3 linked regions of the Saccharobesus litoralis genome follow. The protein of the gene in region 2 interacts with the protein of the main gene of each other region in a pairwise test. Links are inferred from orthologs where the notes say so. Each region holds a gene or a part of one and is shown on either strand. Other genes may lie near its edges.

Region 1 (5,818 bases), 1.3 Mb from region 2 along the record:
AATTAGTACGCGACCACTGTATTTACCAAATGGCATTTGTACCTGAGCCAAGCGGACTAAATCATTTTTATCAAACATAGAATCTGAGAATTTAAATTCATTGCCCAGATCTTATCATCTTCTTCCAGCGATTCTATTAACTTTAGTTAATTTGCAACTTCACACTGATGATTTTGAATTATGAGATTTATTTGATTGCCGTGCCATTAAGCATATAAACAAAAAAACAGACCGACGGATGTCGGCCTGTGTACTAAAAAGCTAGCGTAAATATTTTATTTACTCAAAGCGATCAGGTTTTAGGGGAAGCCGTCAAAGCTACCGCATCCGTGCTCTCGCTCCTTACCTACATCCATGTAGGCAAGCTTCGAAACCCCATGAGCATATGCTCTACTATGTGATTGGGGCGAGTAAGCGCTGACAATGAACCATAAGACCTGAGCGAGAAGACTATATTTACTCTAAATCTGGACTAAATTGATTTTGCCCTACATCATAATGAAAACCAATCCCTGCTAATTTATCCTCTAAGCGATCTTCATCTACATCCATCAAAGCCGCTAAGCTTTGCAAATTTCCACATTCGTGGCGTAATTTATCGTTAACGATCCCAAGTAAAATATTAGGGTCCATATTGACACAAGACGTCATATCCATAGCTTACCTCACTTACCTATCGTGCTGACATCAAGATCAGTTTAGTAAAGAGTTCACTATTTAACCAAATAAAAATGGGTGCCTCAGCACCCATTTTTCAAAGTTAGATTAAAATCAATTAGTTATATATCTGATACTTTAATTGATTCTGTACTGGGTAATTCTGGACGACCTCCGCGATTACCTGAACCGCTCACTGTCCAAAGCTGATCAGCGATTTGGCCAATACCGGTGCCATGTCGTCCTCGTTCTAGTGAGGCCCCTGTGTACCATTGACCGACTAACGTATTGTATACCTCCACATCAGCGTGGGCTATTCGCTGGTTAGATTCGCCGCCAACAACAATTAACCTATGGTCAAGCGCAAAGACTGAATGCCCTGCCCGTCCTGTGGGTAAATCTAAATTCAATGCTGACCAAGTTTCAGTTTCAAAATCATATACGTCAACTTGCTTAACAACCAAATTAAAAACTTGTTTGGTTTTAGCCGATGTCGTACGACCACCTGCTGCATAAAGTTTATTGCCAATCACTGCGGTTTGAAAATGATCGCGTGGTTTTAATGCATCCTTTAGCACTCGCCATTGACCTGTAACCGGATCATATTCATCAAACCAAGTGACTGATCCTGTGTAGTGACCATCCGTAATGCCTGATGTCAGATAAATTTTATTTTTGTAAACACTCACTCCAGCCCCGCCACGACGACGATTTTCTGGAATGGCGTGACTCTTTTGCCACGAATCTAAACTCGGATCATATATCCATACATTAGGCACTGCGTCTTCTCGTGGATAGCCACCTGTCATCGCCCCTAAAATGTATATTTTCTCATTAAAAACCACTGGCTGAAAATGATGCATTTGCATTGGCATTTTTGATTTTATCGACCAAGTATTACTGTTAACGTCATATACATTAACGTTTTTCTTGCCGCGGCCACCGAGTAAATACAGCTTATCGCCCAAGGCAACTAGCCCAGCTTCATGACGGTTTTGCAACTTACCTTGTGTTTTTACTGTCTGCCAACTCGCGACTTTTGAGGCCATTATCGGCTCTGAAGTCGACATACAAGCAGACAAAACCACAACACTCATTACAACAGCAGTAATGATTCGAGTATTTGCGTACCACTGACTAAACAAAGTATTCATGATTAAACTCTTTAAAAACAATCGTGTAAGCACCCTTATACCAGCAATTGTTTGCAGTTTATGTATTAATATTTACTATTACGAATGCAATATTTCGTGAAGTTATCCTCTGCTGTCACATCGACGAGCAAAAAACTAACAACTTTTGGGTAAAAAACACTTGAAATTGGAACCCTAAATAAACTAAGTTTGGGTTTAGTAACAAGTGTTAACGATTCAGAGCCTTGACGTGTCGACCTTAAATTTATACAAGAACGGCAATATCAAGCTTGATAAAAATGCGCTCTGAGAAATGACATAATACAAAGCTTACTGATTAACTCATTACATATCCTTTAACATTTAACAGTAATGAGGTTTTATTTTCTTTCAATGACGAAAGATAAGCCTGCTTTCAGGCAAGCAATGGCGCAGATAATAAATACTCGCATTTCATTTGACTGTTATATAAACGTCACAATTTATTAACATGATTTTGATTTACTGCGAACTAAAGATACTAAAGCAATGCCCATAAAATAAGGAGCAATCATGGAAAGCAACAATACTGAAATGGCTAACATAGAAAAAGCTTCACGAGGCCGCCCAGCCCAAAAGCGAAAATGGCGTGAAATAGAGATGCTTAAAGATAAACATCGTCTACGTCGCGAGTTAAAAGAATTGGATTTCTTAGATGAAGTCGACTTTGACAGCATTGCAATTTAATTAAAAACGGCTCCTTTTGGGAGCCGTTTTTGCTTGTACAATGCATGTTGAACAAGGTAATTAGCAAGTATTGACTATACGCAATACTTGCTAATTTCACTCGAGTGACTTGTGCTAGACTTGCCAATTAATCGGTGTTTTAGCCATTTTTTGTAATAACTGATTGGTTTTCGAAAAATGACGACACCCGAAAAAACCTCTGTGAGCCGACAAAGGAGATGGATGAACTGACTCCAACACATGATGTTTAGTGCGATCAATAAAACGCCCTTTCTTTTGAGCGTGAGCCCCCCAAAGTAAAAACACTAAGCCTTGCTTGGACTCATTCAACGCTGCAATCATTGCATCGGTAAACGTTTCCCAACCACACTTGGCATGAGAGTGGGCTTTACCTTGCTCGACTGTTAATACCGTATTTAACAACAACACTCCCTGCTCAGCCCATGATTGTAAATAACCCTGCTGTGGAATAGTAAAGCCGTCTATGTCACTCGCCAGCTCTTTGTAAATATTGACCAAGCTCGGCGGAACCTTAATGTCAGGCAACACAGAAAAACATAATCCATGCGCTTGTCCTGGACCATGATACGGATCCTGTCCCAAAATAACGACCTGTACATCATCAAATTCGGTTGAGTTAAAAGCGGAAAAAACCTGATCTTGTGGTGGATAAATGGTTTTGTCAGCCTCACGCTCCGCTTGAACAAATGCCATTACTTGTTTGAAATAATCCTTTTGTTCTTCTTTGTTAATCAATTCAGTCCAAGTTGTCATCATCATTTTCCGATTTAAAGGCTGTCCGATTTCAATGTTTCCGTTAAAAGTATTACCGCATATACAACAAAGCCCTGCAAGGCAGGGCTTTGTTACTCATATAAGCGTTATGGTTAACTAAACTTCGTAGTTAGACAATTAACCAAGCTTTTTGATCATGTAAGCTTTAAGCGCTTCAAAGTCAGCCGGTAACTCATCAGATAAAATGGTTTTATTCGCCACTTCTGCTAATTCTTTAGGTAAAGCCACAGGCGTACCTAAAATATTTTCAACTGATTCTTTAAACTTAGCTGGATGAGCAGTTCCTAAGAATATCCCCACTTCATCATCAGCTAATGAACGCTTAAGTGCTTTGTAGGCAACACCAGCGTGAGGTTCGCTAACGTAACCTAGTTCGTTTAGCTGTTTAACGGCTATTTGCGTGTATTCTTCGTCAACACTGTCGCCAGTGATAAGCGCTTTATCTGTATAACCATACTCAACCATAGCTTCAATACGCGGCCAGTTATTTGGCGCGCTAACATCCATTGCATTCGATAAAGTGGCAATAGTTTTGTTAGGCGACCATTCACCTGTTTTAAGGTAACGCGGCACGGTATCATTAACATTAGTCGCGGCAATAAAACGCTTAATAGGTAGTCCCATGGCTTTAGCAATCACTGCAGCCGTTAAATTACCAAAGTTTCCGCTCGGTACAGAAATAACTGCTTTAGCGCGTTCTTCTTTTGGTAACTGCGCTATCGCTTCAAAGTAATAGCAAACCTGCGCTAATAAACGACTAATATTGATAGAGTTAGCTGAGTTTAAGTGCAAACCATCACGGATCTCAGTGGAATCGAATGAGTCTTTAACAAGCTGCTGGCAGCTATCAAAATCACCGTCGACTTCAACAGTGTGGATGTTTTCACCTAAAGTACAGAAAAGCTTTTCCTGTAGCGAACTGATCATGCCTTTAGGATAAAGAATAACAACATCAATACCTTTTAAACCATAAAACGCATGAGCAACAGCTGCACCAGTATCGCCCGATGTCGCTGTTAAAATAGTAATTTTTTCTTTATCACTAAATTGCGCTAAACACTGTGCCATAAAACGCGCGCCAAAGTCTTTAAACGCTAAAGTTGGACCATGATAAAGCTCTAATGAATAAACATTGTCTGAAACTTGGCTTACCGGAGCAGGAAATTGAAAGGCGTTATCCACCATTTTTTGTAAAGTCGCTGCATCAACTTCATCACCGATAAACTGACCCAATAACTCTGCACTACGTTGATTAAATGGCTTTGCAAGAAAGCTATCAATATCGTCAATGGTTGGAATATTTTTCGGAAAGAATAAGCCTTGATTTTTACCTAAACCTTGCTGAACCGCTTGGCTAAAACTTACAACTTCTGAAGGATCTTTTAAGTTAAACAATTCCACTTATTTGTCCTCTGTGATGGCTGTACCATCATTATCAATTTTACAAACATGGCTAAAACCGAATTCATTTTGACAATAATTGTCTTGCAGCCATGCACGAATGTTCTCTGCTGCTTCTGCACTTTCTGAAACAGCGAATACTGTTGGGCCAGAGCCCGAAATACCAAAAGCTAAGGCACCTTGCGACTCGGCATAAGCCCGAGCATCATCAAATCCCGCTAATAAAGACTTACGATAAGGTTCAGCCAATACATCTTTAATCATAGACGCTGCGAGAGGTTTGTCGCCAGCGTACAAAGCATGAGTAAATACCGCAAGCTGGCGGCCAAAATCAATTGTCGTTTTAGTTGAGTATTCTTTTGGTAAAATATCGCGCGCGGCGGCCGTAGAAACACTGGCTCCCGAATAACAAATAGTCCAATACCAGTCATCAAAACAAGGTAATGTAATACTGACCTTGTCTTCGCTTTCTACCATTAGTTGTAAGCCGCCTAAATAACAAGGAGCGACATTATCATAATGAATACTGCCTGAGATTTGCCCTTCTAATTTCCCCATTAAACGTAACAAGGTTTCTTTGTCTAATGGATACTCAAAAAAGGCGTTTAATGCGGCAAGTGCGGCAACAATCGATGACGCGCTAGAACCTAAACCACTGCCTATAGGCAAGTTTTTTTCAAGTTGCATGTTAACCGCAGGGATCGCTTTACCCTGAGCAGCCAACTCAGCTTGAAAGCCAACAAAGCAGTCATAAACGATATTTTGCTTGGCATCAGATGGTAACTTATTAGCAAAGCGACCCGCTAAACTTAATTCAAACTCATCTGCTGTGGCAAAAATTGTGACACGATCACCCAACAAAGCGCCATTTGTTGGTTTCAAAGCTAGGCCTAAAATATCAAAACCTAAACTCACATTACCAGTTGACGCTGGCGCATAAGCTGTTACCGCCATGTTAAACCTCACGCTTCCAACTGACTGTACGCATTAAGTCGGTAAAACAACCTGCTGCTGTCACATCTGCACCTGCACCATAACCACGGATCACCAATGGGATAGGGTTATAATATACACTTTGTAACGCTAAGGCATTTTCACCATCTTTA
Region 2 (5,910 bases):
AGTGTCGCCGATAGGCGCTAAACAGCAATTTAGTGAGCAAGTGGCTGTGGTTAATAAACCGCGTTGGTTAGCAGGCGCCAGCCCTAAACCGGCAGAAATAGCTTCGTTAGCCACAACACAATCTTCAGCTAAACCACACAAGTCCGAGAATGAGGCAGAGAAACAGCCAGAGATAGAAACTTCAATCACAACGGATGGGACGGATGTAAAACCAAACCCGCATGTGATGCAAGCCGCGGTGTTGGATGCTGACTACAGCTTAGGTGATTTAGTTTGCCGAGATAATGTAGATGTCGATTATCAAATTAAAAATAAGCGCTATTACTCAAGCGTGCAATTACATGCCGTGGTTGAAAGTGTGTCGCAAGACAAACAAACCTTAGGATTAAAACTAAAAAGCTGGCACTCAGCCGATACCACTTTCACTGGACGCTTAGCCGATTTAAAGCAAGCGCCATCGGCTGTTAATTTGCAATTACAGGTAGGTAATCAATTCTGGCAGCCCAGTATTTATTGGCAAGCTTGTCAGTTATAGTCTTTTACTTAGCCTGTAATTCATTTTCAGCGCTAAGGATTTGTAAACAGGCGGGGACCCCTTGGGTTGATTAAAGTATTAAATTCCTTGGTGGGCGAGCATTTATGCTTGCAGAACCTGCATATTTTTCTGTCCGAAAGAGCAAAACTAAAAATTTACTTCCAGACAAATCTTAAGTACCTGCAATTCATCCAGGATCCAAAAGTAGGGTTCAGAAGGCAAGTCTCGTCTTGTATCTTATCTACATCAAAGCTCTAAATGGTTGGAAACCCGCTGGTTAAGATACTAAATAGTTAACAAAAAAGCAGGTCTAAGACCTGCTTTTTAGGTCGATAAACAGTTTTAATTAGAAGTTGTAAACCACAGTCACTGTTGTTTCAATATCGGTTTTTTCGCGGCCTTCTACGACTTCTGAGTTATTAATTGCCGTTAAGCCTAACTTCATTTGCATAGACTCACTGATTTTAGCGGCAAAACCTGTAACAGACTTACTACGACGGTTTTTATCACTGTCGGTTGGTACTTCAAAACTAACAGCTTGGGTAAAGGTCGCGAATTCGTTTATTTTCCAGCGGTAGTCAGCGGATAAACGAATGATACCTGAATTATCTTCTTTACCTTCAGTGCCGTCCGTTTTATCAGCTTGTTTGCTCCAAACATAACCCGGACCGATGTCTGCTTTTAGTAAGCTAGTTGAAGTTTTATAAAGATGTTGGCCATAACCAGCCGATATGGTGCTGTATTTGGTCACACCACCAAATTTGTCGTCAGTGTGCGAGCCGTATACAAATAGTGATGAGCCTTTGGTATTAAGCTTGTAGTTACCTTGCGCTGACAAAAAGTATTTTTCAGCCGTTTTTTGCGTTTGTTTGACGGTATTATTGTTACTGTCTTTACTTTCGATTTCGTCTTCTTTTAATAATGCATCAAAAATGTATTGATTTGACCAAGATTCTAGTTCTTGTTTGACATCAATTTTACCTTTGATAGAAGTCGTTTCTGTGTTACCTGAAGTGAAAATAGCACCTAGCTCAGCGCTGGCTTGCCAGCTTTTTTCTTCTTCTGCTACCGCGTTTAATGCGACAACAGATAACGCAATCATTGTTAATGTTGATTTCATTTGAGGATCCTTACTGATTGATTCCAAATGTTTGAAAAATATAGATAAAAATAGATGTAGGTGGCGGCGCAATTGCCGTCACCAATTTAGCGAATGAATTAGTCTTCTTTTTTGATATGAACGTCCATTTGCGGGTAAGGAATATTAATACCGGCATCGTCTAGGGCAATTTTAATATTCTCAACCAGTGCGAATTTAACTTTCCAAAAATCACTGGTTTTAACCCAAGGGCGTACAACAAAGTTAACCGAGCTGTCACCTAATTCAGAAACGGCAACGGTATAAGCAGGCTCTTTTAATACTAGCGGTTGAGCTTCGATTTGTTCAATTAATACTTGCTTAGTTTGCTTTAGATCCGCGTCGTAACTCACACCGATTACTAGGTCAATGCGACGGGTTTCTTCGCGCGAAAAGTTAGTGATTGAACCACCCGTAATAGATGCGTTAGGTACGATCACTACTTTATTATCTGGCGTTTTAAGCGTGGTTGAAAAAACTTCAATTTTTTGCACAGAGCCTGCGACACCGCCGGCTTCGACATAATCACCGGCTTTAAAAGGGCGTAGCATGATAATTAAAACGCCAGAGGCAAAGTTAGATAACGAGTCTTTTAACGCGAGACCTACGGCTAAACCAGCCGCACCGAGAATGGCGACAAATGATGTTGTTTCAATACCTAATTGCCCTAAAGCAACTAAAACGGTGGCGGCAAGAATAAGTGCGTAAACAATATTGCTAATAAAACTGGCGACAGCGGCGTCGACATTGTTTTTAGCGAACCCTTTAGCGGTATAGGTTCCGACTGATTTAGCGATAATACGGCCAACAACAAAAATGGCGATTGCAATAACGATATTAATGGCCCAATCAGCCGCCATATCTTGGTTGTTAGAAAACCATTGGTTTATTTGATCCATAACCTTGTTCCTATGCAAATTTGATTGATGTGAAGTGATATTGATGTGAGAGAAAACGTTATAAAACTAACTAGGTATGCGTGTCAAAGCAAGTGAATTTGTTATGAAATTTAGGCTTAGTCACGTTATGGAACGCTATAACGCCGACATTGAGTTAAAGATTATAGTCAAAGCGATCAGGTTTTAGGGGAAGCCGTCAAGCTTCGAGTCCCCATGAGCATATGCTTTATTATGTGATTGGGGCGAGTAAGCGCAGACAATGAACCATAAGACCTGAGCGAGAAGACTATATTTATGATTTGATAAACAATATGTTAGCGAGATAAGGATTGTGCAAATCGTTATAAGTATAGGCTGTTAATTTCCCTAGGAGCATGGCATGCTCTTGGATAACAATAACGGAGTTGGCGTATTTTGCAACGCGCTATCCTTCTTAACATTCAATATGTTCGTTTTAACAGGGAAGGTTAAAAAAATTCTCAGCTTCGTTTCACGACTTACTTTGACTAATCGGAAAATATTCATATGGCTATTCAACGCACACTTTCTATTATCAAACCAGATGGAGTAGTAAAAGACTTAATCGGTACTATTTACAGTCGATTTGAGACAGCTGGCTTAAAAATTGTTGCTGCTAAAATGTTGCAGTTAACAACGGAGCAAGCAGAGGGCTTTTACGCTGAGCACAAAGGCAAACCTTTTTATGATGGTTTAATTGCGTTTATGACAGCTGGTCCTGTTATGGTACAAGTGTTAGAAGGTGAAAATGCAATAGCGGCTAACCGTGAAATTATGGGTACAACCAACCCAGATGAAGCGGCTCGTGGCACTATTCGTGCTGATTTTGCAACGGCTACTAATCGTAATATTTGTCACGGTTCTGATGCGCCTGAAACGGCGTCACGTGAAATTGCCTTCTTTTTTACCGATAGCGAAATTTGTCCGCGTCGCGAAGTCGTATAAAATAGATTTAACCATTTATAAAAAGGCCGCGCAGTTGTATACTGCGCGGCCTTTTTTGTATAAAGCCAATATTGAATTTTTGGCTAAAAACTGTACAATTCGCCGCGATTTTTATATAGGTAGTTTTTGTTCATGAGTGCTTCTGTTTCTAAAGTTAATTTACTTGATCTTGACCGTAAGGGTTTAAAAGAGTTTTTTGTCAGTATTGGCGAAAAAGGCTTTAGAGCTGAGCAGGTGATGAAATGGATATATCATAACGGCATGGATGATTTTTCTGAGATGAATAATCTCAGTAAAGCGTTACGTCAGAAATTAACTGACCTTTGTGAAATTAAAGGCCCAGAAATTAGCGAAAAGCAAGTGGCGAGCGACGGCACTATTAAGTACGCCATGGTGCTGGAAGGTGGTCAAGAAGTCGAGAGCGTTTGGATCCCTGATGGCGATCGCGCCACCTTATGTGTATCAAGCCAAGTAGGCTGTGCACTGGAATGTACTTTTTGCTCAACAGCGCAACAAGGTTTTAATCGTAATTTGTCGGTGAGTGAAATTATTGGTCAGGTTTGGCGAGTAGCCAAAGATATTGGTGTCGTAAGAGAAAACAACGAACGACCCATTACCAATGTGGTCATGATGGGCATGGGTGAACCACTGCTTAATCTAAAAAACCTTGTGCCAGCGCTTGAGTTGATGATGGATGATTTAGGTTTTGCTTTGTCAAAACGTCGGGTCACTGTGAGTACGTCAGGCGTGGTACCAGCGTTAGACATGTTAAAAGAGCAAATTGATGTGGCATTAGCTATATCGTTACATGCACCAAATGATGAATTACGTAATGAAATTGTGCCTATTAATAAAAAGTACAATATTCAAGAGTTTTTAGCGGCCTCGCGTCGTTATATTAAAGATTCAAAAGCCAATAAAAATGTCACTATTGAATATGTCATGCTAAATGGCATTAATGATTCAATGGACCAAGCCCATGAATTGGCCAAAGTGTTAAAAGGCACACCTTCAAAAATCAATCTGATCCCGTTTAATCCTTATCCGGGTAGCCCTTATTCGCGCTCAAGTAATTCACGAATTGATCGCTTTGCTAAAGTGTTAATGGAGTATGGTTTAGTGACGATAGTTAGGCGCACCCGAGGTGATGATATTGACGCAGCTTGTGGTCAATTAGTCGGCGATGTAAAAGATAGAACAAAACGAATGTTGAAAAAACGCGAAAAAGGCGAGAATATCAGCATTAAATCTATTTAATTTATTATTTTATGCGGATAATTGGCGCGTTACTTTTAGTCGGTATGGCAACTCACATAGCGGGTTGTGTGACAAAAACAACCTATGCTGAAAGTGGAAAACCTGTAATAGAGCGGGAACAAAACCCGACCGAGATCGCGCAAACGCGCCTAGCGCTGGCTTTACGTTATATCAATGCTGGCAACTATTCGCAGGCTAAATATAATTTAGATGCAGCGCTTAAACATGCTCCTGAAATGCCTGAGGTACATTTTAGCTTAGCTTATTATTATCAAACCGTTAACGAGTTAGACAACGCCAATCAAGCTTATTTGAAAGTGTTACAACTGCATCCAGATAATGGCGATGCCTTAAATAACTACGGCACATTTTTGTGTCAAACAGAACGGTTTGTCGAAGCTGAACAATATTTTTTAAAAGCAGTTGCGCAAGATGAGTACATAAGAGAGTCGCAAACTTATGTTAATTTAGGCGTCTGTTTGCTGGAAAATAAACAAAAACAAAAAGCACACAGTTACTTATTAAAAGCACTTGAACATAACCCCTACAATGTAAAAGCATTGATGGAATTAACCGAATTATCCTTAGATGCGCGCCAATTACAGGAAGCGCGTAATTATTTGCAGCGTTACGAAAAAGCGACCCGATCTGGCCGTTCAGCCCGCAGTTTATGGTTGGGCTATCAAATTGAAAGCCAGCTTAAAAATAATATGGGTGCTGAACAATATGGTCGTACCTTGGTACGCTTTTATCCAAATGCTTCTCAAACTAAAGCTTATATTGAACTTACTCGATGATGACTGAAAAAATAGAACAAGAACAACTTACAGAAAGTCAGCCTACGCCGGGACAAATGCTGCAAGAGTTACGCGAGTTACAAAAATTGTCTCGCCAAGATGTGGCTGATAGCTTGAATTTAAAAATTGATATCATTGAAAAAATTGAGAAAAATCAATTCAAAGATATCGGCACACCTTTGTTTGTTCGTGGCTATTTAAAGTCTTGCGCCAAGCTATACGGTATTGAAGAAGAAAGCGTCATGGCTTTGTATGATGCCATGTCTGACGCGCCGCAAGTTCAACGGGTTAAAATGACTAGCTTTTCACGCCGTACCTCGC
Region 3 (5,899 bases), 1.7 Mb from region 2 along the record:
ATTATCTTTTACACTAATAAATATGGGTAACCAATGGGTTTGCTTTAATAAGTGATCTTCAATTAAGCGGGATTCAGCTAAATCTTTTGCGTTGGCAATATCAACTTTAAAGCGCGCTCTGTTTTCTGTTATGTAGCCATCTAAAAAACTAGCCCAGTCAAAGGAGTCACTTTTTAATGCGATACCGATTTTTTGACTACCATCAGGTTCAGGCTTATTGGAAGTGAACATCACTTTGTATTCAAACGTAGGCTCACAATCGAATGTATAATCACGAGTTAAAGAGTGAAAATTGACTTGAATGGTTTGCCCTAACTTTATTAAGCCAAATGGCTCAACTTTGAGCTGGCAGCCGCTGCGTGAAATATTCGAGGTAAATAGCTCAGTAGGCTCTAAATCGGGAGCTGAGACAATAACGGGTTTAGACAGGTAAATGCGCTCTTCCAGACGGCGCGTGGTGCGTCCTAAAACCGTCATTGGTACTTCATATTCTTTTATTGCCTGCTCATATTTATATTGTTTTTCGTACTCTTGATATTGGGCGGGGTCGGTGATTGCTTCGTATACACCTTCGGTATATTGATTGCCAAACTTTTCGACTTCTAAAACAAACATACGCTTGCCGACAGGATCTAGGTAAAAGCGTTTGTCACCCCAATTAAATTCACTGACGTCGTATTCACTGAAGGTCGACATGTCGATAGAGCGTTGGAATGGTTTAAATAATCGCGCTAATTCGCCCTTAATTGAAAACTGTTGAGGTTTGGTTAGCCGGCTGCAGGTTTTATCAAAGGCCAGTGGAAAAGTAGATTTATTGTAATAGGGGATAAGCAGATCGACGAATTTGCGAAGTTTAGGATCCAACTTAGCAGTATTACTAACCATACATCATTATTATCAATTATTGGTTTGCTGAGTATAGGTGATAATACGAGCGGTTGGAAATAAGTAAAGTGACTGATTTTCAGTTAAATGGTCGATTAAGCTGAAAATAGCTTGTGGTAAATAAAAAGTAGAGAGATAGATATAAAAAAGGGTGCTCATTGGCACCCTTTTATGACGTTTAAGGAGCATGTGTTAATTAATGTAGTACACGAGCTCGAATAGTACCGTCAATTTGCTTTAATTCTTCTAACGCTGCTTCTGCGTCATCTGAATCAACTTCAATCACTACATACCCAATTTCGGCATTGGTTTGAAGGAACTGAGCTGAGATATTGATGTTTTTCTCAGCAAACAATAAGTTGATTTTTGTTAACACACCCGGTTGGTTTTTGTGAATGTGTAACAAGCGGCTGCGACCTGCATGCTCAGGTAGTGACGCTTCAGGGAAGTTAACCGCAGAAAGCGTAGAGCCGTTGTCGCTATATTTAGCCAGTTTACCAGCTACTTCGATACCGATATTCTCTTGCGCTTCTTGAGTGCTACCACCAATGTGCGGCGTCAAAATAACATTGTCTAAACCGCGTAGTGGCGATTGGAATTCTTCATCATTACCTTTTGGCTCAACTGGGAATACGTCAATAGCTGCGCCAGACAGTTTGCCACTTTTGATTGATTCCGCTAATGCATCAATATCGACCACAGTACCGCGTGAAGCATTGATTAAGATAGCACCTTGCTTCATGGCTTCTAAGTCGGCCGCACCAAACATGTTTTTAGTTTGTGGCGTTTCAGGTACATGAAGTGATACCACGTCAGCCTTGGCTAATAGATCTAACTTAGAGACTTGCTTAGCGTTACCTAAAGGTAGCTTATCTTCTACATCATAGAAAATAACCTGCATGCCGATAGTTTCAGCCAAGATACCTAGCTGCGTGCCGATGTGGCCATAGCCGATAATACCTAGCGTTTTACCACGGGCTTCGTATGAACCTACAGCTGACTTATCCCAGCCACCACGGTGGGCTTTGGCATTTTTAGCAGGGATTTGACGTAATAATAATAAGGTTTGGCCTAATACTAGCTCAGCTACGCTACGCGTGTTTGAAAAAGGAGCATTAAATACAGGTACACCTAAGGCTTGTGCTGCACTTAAATCAACTTGGTTAGTACCAATACAAAAACAGCCTATGCCAACTAATTTTTCAGCAGCGTTTAAAACTTTTTCGGTTAAGTGAGTACGAGAGCGAATACCAATAAAATGAACGTCCTTGATTTTTTCAATCAGCTCTTCTTCAGGTAATGAAGTTTTCAAATACTCAATATTTGAATACCCATTGTTACGTAAGGTTTCCACGGCTGTTTGATGCACGCCTTCTAGTAGAAGGACTTTGATTTTATCTTTAGCTAAAGAATAGTTGCTCATTTTCTCTGACCAGTTGGGTATCGTTTACTACGCAAATAACTAGATATTCTGGTTGCTTGCGCCTCACGTACCGTAAAAATACATAAAACGAATCGATATAATTGTACTGTTTTTTATATCTCTTTTACACCGTTATTATCGGCGACCAACACGATATCTGCGCCGCGATGCGCAAACAAACCATTAGTGACAACGCCGACTATTTGGTTGAGTTGGGTTTCTAAGTGCATAGGGGCATCTATGCGTAAGTTGTGAACGTCTAAGATCACATTGCCGTTATCGGTAACGACCCCTTGGCGGTAGACAGGATCACCACCAAGACTGACAATTTCTCTGGCTACATAACTGCGTGCCATCGGGATAACTTCAACAGGTAGAGGAAATTCACCTAATGTGTCTACCATTTTGCTGTCATCAATTATGCAAACGAACTTTTTAGCGACAGCCGAAACGATTTTTTCTCGAGTTAACGCTGCACCACCGCCTTTGATCATGGCTTTATCCGCGTTTATTTCATCTGCGCCATCAACATAAACATCTAAACTATCTACGTCATTTAAGCTATATACTTCAATACCGAGTGCTTTTAATTTTTCGGTGGACGCTTCTGAGCTTGACACGGCACCTTTTATTTCATGCGCGATTGGCGCAAGTGCGTCAATAAAATAATTTACGGTAGAGCCAGTGCCAACACCAATGATGTCGCCTGGTTTGACAAATTTTACTGCGGCTTCGCCCACGGCTTTCTTTTTTTGATTTTGATCCACGTTTGGTTTACCTGTCGCTGGTTTATTAGTGTGTCTGACATTAAAACAAAAGCTTTTGCGGCTTATTGGCGTGCGCTAGCTTACTTGAACCAAGCTCTTTGATGGCTTGTTAATCGATGAGAAAATTTTGGCGGGTATGATACGTGAAAGCCTGATTATTCGCCATAAAAAAAGCTGTTATTCAAGCATGTTTAAAATGAAAATATTTCACTTGGGGTAATAATTGTCGGTAATGGCACATCCCAAGCTTGATTTGGTAAAGAAGGTAGATATTGGCAGTCATGCGCTAAGCCCACTAGTAAGGGTTTAGTTTGTGGTTGCAACAAGCTAAATGCGAAGGTGCGATCGTAATAGCCACCTCCCATGCCAAGCCTTTGCCCTTGCTGGTCAAAGGCGACTAATGGAGTAAAAACCACATCCAATTCTTTAACGGGACATATTGCTTGGCTTGATAGCTGGGGCTCACTAATACCAAATTTATTCAGGATTAAAGGCTCGTCTTTTTGGTATTGTAAAAATAACAGATGACCCGCTGTAAAAGGGTGCAATACCGGTAAATAAACCGTGATATTTTGTTGCCATAACCAATCAATAATTAAATGCGTATTTAGCTCACCATCATTGGCGAGATATATAGCCACGTTTTTAATTGGCTGTTGATGGCAATGCGAGTTAAACCATATTTTTACTTGCTTGAGTATAGATTGCGCAGCCGCTTGTTGCTGTTGTGGAGTCAGAGCTTGACGAGCTTGGCGTATTTGTTGGCGTAGGGCTTTTCTGGGTTCGAGAGCTTGTTTGGTCATCTTTGGTTTTATATTAATAGCGTTTATTTAATCAATGTCACGTACGACAATTGCTGGGTTATTAACAGGCGAAGATCATCGACTTGCTCTACAGGAAAAAAGAACTTTAATTGACCACCTTTGGTATAAGGGAAATGCACCAAGCCAACTTGATTTTGATCAGTTAGCCAAGCAAGTTGGCCGATGTCATAGTGAGTCAGATTTTGCTTATTAATTTTATCCAGTACCACTTGGCTTATTTGCTTGCCAGATAATTTGTGTTCATTAACTATGATGGCGTCGGGTGTCACCTGAATACAAGAGTGAATATTCTCAACCCATTGCTCAGATACTAATTTTTCGCTTGGCAGAAAACCGCCAATAAATGCGCCAATGAGCACAAAGCTAATCGCGCTAGCATATTCTTGGTTTGTGCAAACATAAATACTGGCGATTAAGGTAAAAAAACAAAATTGTTTTTGCCAATAAGAAAGGTGTAACCAGCGTTGTTTTATCTTTTGCCAAATGGGCATGTTTCATCCTGTGAGTATATAACCACTTGCTAAATTGTAGGGTCGATTTTACATCGACAAACCTTTCGTTAGCCGAAATAAATTCGGCCCTACAATGGAACGGGTCTTTAATCTCGCACGCTTTTCTACTTAGGTTGCTAATAAAACGAACTCAACAACATGTCAGAACTTTTGTGTCGCAGTACTATTATACGTCCTGATTCAGGTCTTGTTAACTCAAACTGGAATTAAGCGTAAGCCGAAATATGGGTTTCGCGAGGTAAGCTATTAGTGTGGTAATGGCGCTGTATTTTGAGTGCGCGCGTAGTGATACGTTCGTCAGCTTGGGCAATCGTATCGCTAAAACGTAGTGTTGCTTCAGAAGAATTTGCTGTAGCGGTTACGTTATTATCTTGATTAAGTGCGGCCGTTTCTTCATAGGCTAAAGAGGCTTTGGCTTCAAATACCGGAACAGGCTCAACGTTGATATTCTCAGCTTCTATTGCATCGGCTTTAATAACCTTGGCAGGTGCACTAGGTTGGCTGGGCGTTGCAGCGCTAACGTCGGGCGAATTTTGACTTGACTCTATTGTGTCTTGTAGCATTTCAGCTTGCGCTGACTGGCGTTTAGATGCCGCTTCTGCTGCAACACGACGATCCTGAGCTGAAGGTTCAGCAGGCGCTAGTGCGGCTCTTTGCACTTGCTCCATTTTACGGGCTGTAGCCTCAGGGTCGTTAGGCACTTCCGACACATCAATTTTGACTTCACCACCGACAGCGTAGCGATTACCATCAGGGCCTTTTTCATATTCATAGCTAGGTGAACCCGCATATTGGCCACCGATAGATGCGTGTGCTTGTTCATGCGTTTTGACTTCGCGATCACGCTCTTTTAATTCGGCTAGTTGTTGGCGTTCTTGCTCTTCTTGTTGAGCTTGCTGACGATCTTTACCACGATTTTCTTGATCGTCCGTCGCGTCTTTTTGTTCGCCTTGGTTTTGTACATCTTGCTGGCGTGACTCTTCAGCCTGAGCTTGTTGTTGTGATTTTATATAATCGTAGGTAAGAGGCTGCTGTCGGCCAGCTGCTTTTTCGCTATCTGAGCCTAAACCACGCTCGGCGGCGGAATTTTCGGATTCAGTGGTTTGCGGAATTAATTGACGGGCAAGCGCATCTTTACGGGCCTGCTCTGTGTGCGGGTTTGCCGTATTGAGATTTAAGTTAACAGGAAACTGGGTAACTATGTTCATGGTCAGTCAGTTTGCTCGTATACGCGCCTATCAAATTAAAAAACTATCGAATTAATCAGCGTTAAGCTTTTAAGTCGATAATTTTACCAATTACTTCGTCAGTTGTTTGTAACGCTTTGATATTGGCACTCGCGGCATTACGTTGCTCTAACAAAGAGGTTAATTTATCTGTAGTAGACGTTATTGGCTCACGGTTAGCGTTTTCAGCTAAGCTTTGTTCTTCTGCTTTGCTTTGTAATGCTTCGCGTTGTTGCGGCAAACTTTCTGATGCAATTTTGTG

Evidence for each region.
Region 1: the proteins of ndk (region 2) and ung interact in binary tests that used the Escherichia coli proteins (3 or more experiments, as listed by UniProt). The link is inferred for Saccharobesus litoralis from one-to-one orthologs.
Region 3: the proteins of ndk (region 2) and C2869_RS11290 interact in binary tests that used the Escherichia coli proteins (3 or more experiments, as listed by UniProt). The link is inferred for Saccharobesus litoralis from one-to-one orthologs.

What each region holds. Positions count from the first base shown.
Region 1 is NZ_CP026604.1:3,515,588-3,521,405, reverse strand. The notes cover bases 1,461-4,325. They hold ung (uracil-DNA glycosylase), read right to left. Parts: upstream 3,291-4,325; coding sequence 2,631-3,290; downstream 1,461-2,630. Other genes in these bases: thrC (threonine synthase), read right to left, coding at 3,429-4,325; C2869_RS12600 (DUF3545 family protein), read left to right, coding at 2,343-2,516; C2869_RS12605 (Kelch repeat-containing protein), read right to left, coding at 1,461-1,811. In the rest of the region: C2869_RS12615 (DUF3820 family protein), read right to left, coding at 1-78; C2869_RS12610 (DUF4250 domain-containing protein), read right to left, coding at 457-657; more of C2869_RS12605, read right to left, coding at 780-1,460; more of thrC, read right to left, coding at 4,326-4,712; thrB (homoserine kinase), read right to left, coding at 4,713-5,666; thrA (bifunctional aspartate kinase/homoserine dehydrogenase I), read right to left, coding at 5,668-5,818. UniProt on the Escherichia coli protein: Excises uracil residues from the DNA which can arise as a result of misincorporation of dUMP residues by DNA polymerase or due to deamination of cytosine.
Region 2 is NZ_CP026604.1:4,829,837-4,835,746, reverse strand. What follows is about bases 1,860-4,816. They hold ndk (nucleoside-diphosphate kinase), read left to right. Parts: upstream 1,860-3,097; coding sequence 3,098-3,535; downstream 3,536-4,816. Other genes in these bases: pilW (type IV pilus biogenesis/stability protein PilW), read left to right, coding at 4,804-4,816; C2869_RS18170 (bifunctional tRNA (adenosine(37)-C2)-methyltransferase TrmG/ribosomal RNA large subunit methyltransferase RlmN), read left to right, coding at 3,668-4,792; C2869_RS18180 (mechanosensitive ion channel family protein), read right to left, coding at 1,860-2,572. Also shown: C2869_RS18190 (hypothetical protein), read left to right, coding at 1-535; C2869_RS18185 (DUF481 domain-containing protein), read right to left, coding at 882-1,655; more of C2869_RS18180, read right to left, coding at 1,754-1,859; more of pilW, read left to right, coding at 4,817-5,589; C2869_RS18160 (RodZ domain-containing protein), read left to right, coding at 5,586-5,910. UniProt on the Escherichia coli protein: Major role in the synthesis of nucleoside triphosphates other than ATP. The ATP gamma phosphate is transferred to the NDP beta phosphate via a ping-pong mechanism, using a phosphorylated active-site intermediate.
Region 3 is NZ_CP026604.1:3,158,569-3,164,467, forward strand. What follows is about bases 2,073-5,018. They hold C2869_RS11290 (5-formyltetrahydrofolate cyclo-ligase), read right to left. Parts: upstream 3,879-5,018; coding sequence 3,267-3,878; downstream 2,073-3,266. Other genes in these bases: serA (phosphoglycerate dehydrogenase), read right to left, coding at 2,073-2,308; rpiA (ribose-5-phosphate isomerase RpiA), read right to left, coding at 2,422-3,075; C2869_RS11295 (hypothetical protein), read right to left, coding at 3,902-4,390; C2869_RS11300 (putative metalloprotease CJM1_0395 family protein), read right to left, coding at 4,618-5,018. Also shown: C2869_RS11275 (PilZ domain-containing protein), read right to left, coding at 1-885; more of serA, read right to left, coding at 1,082-2,072; more of C2869_RS11300, read right to left, coding at 5,019-5,619; C2869_RS11305 (hypothetical protein), read right to left, coding at 5,681-5,899. UniProt on the Escherichia coli protein: Involved in the removal of 5-formyltetrahydrofolate.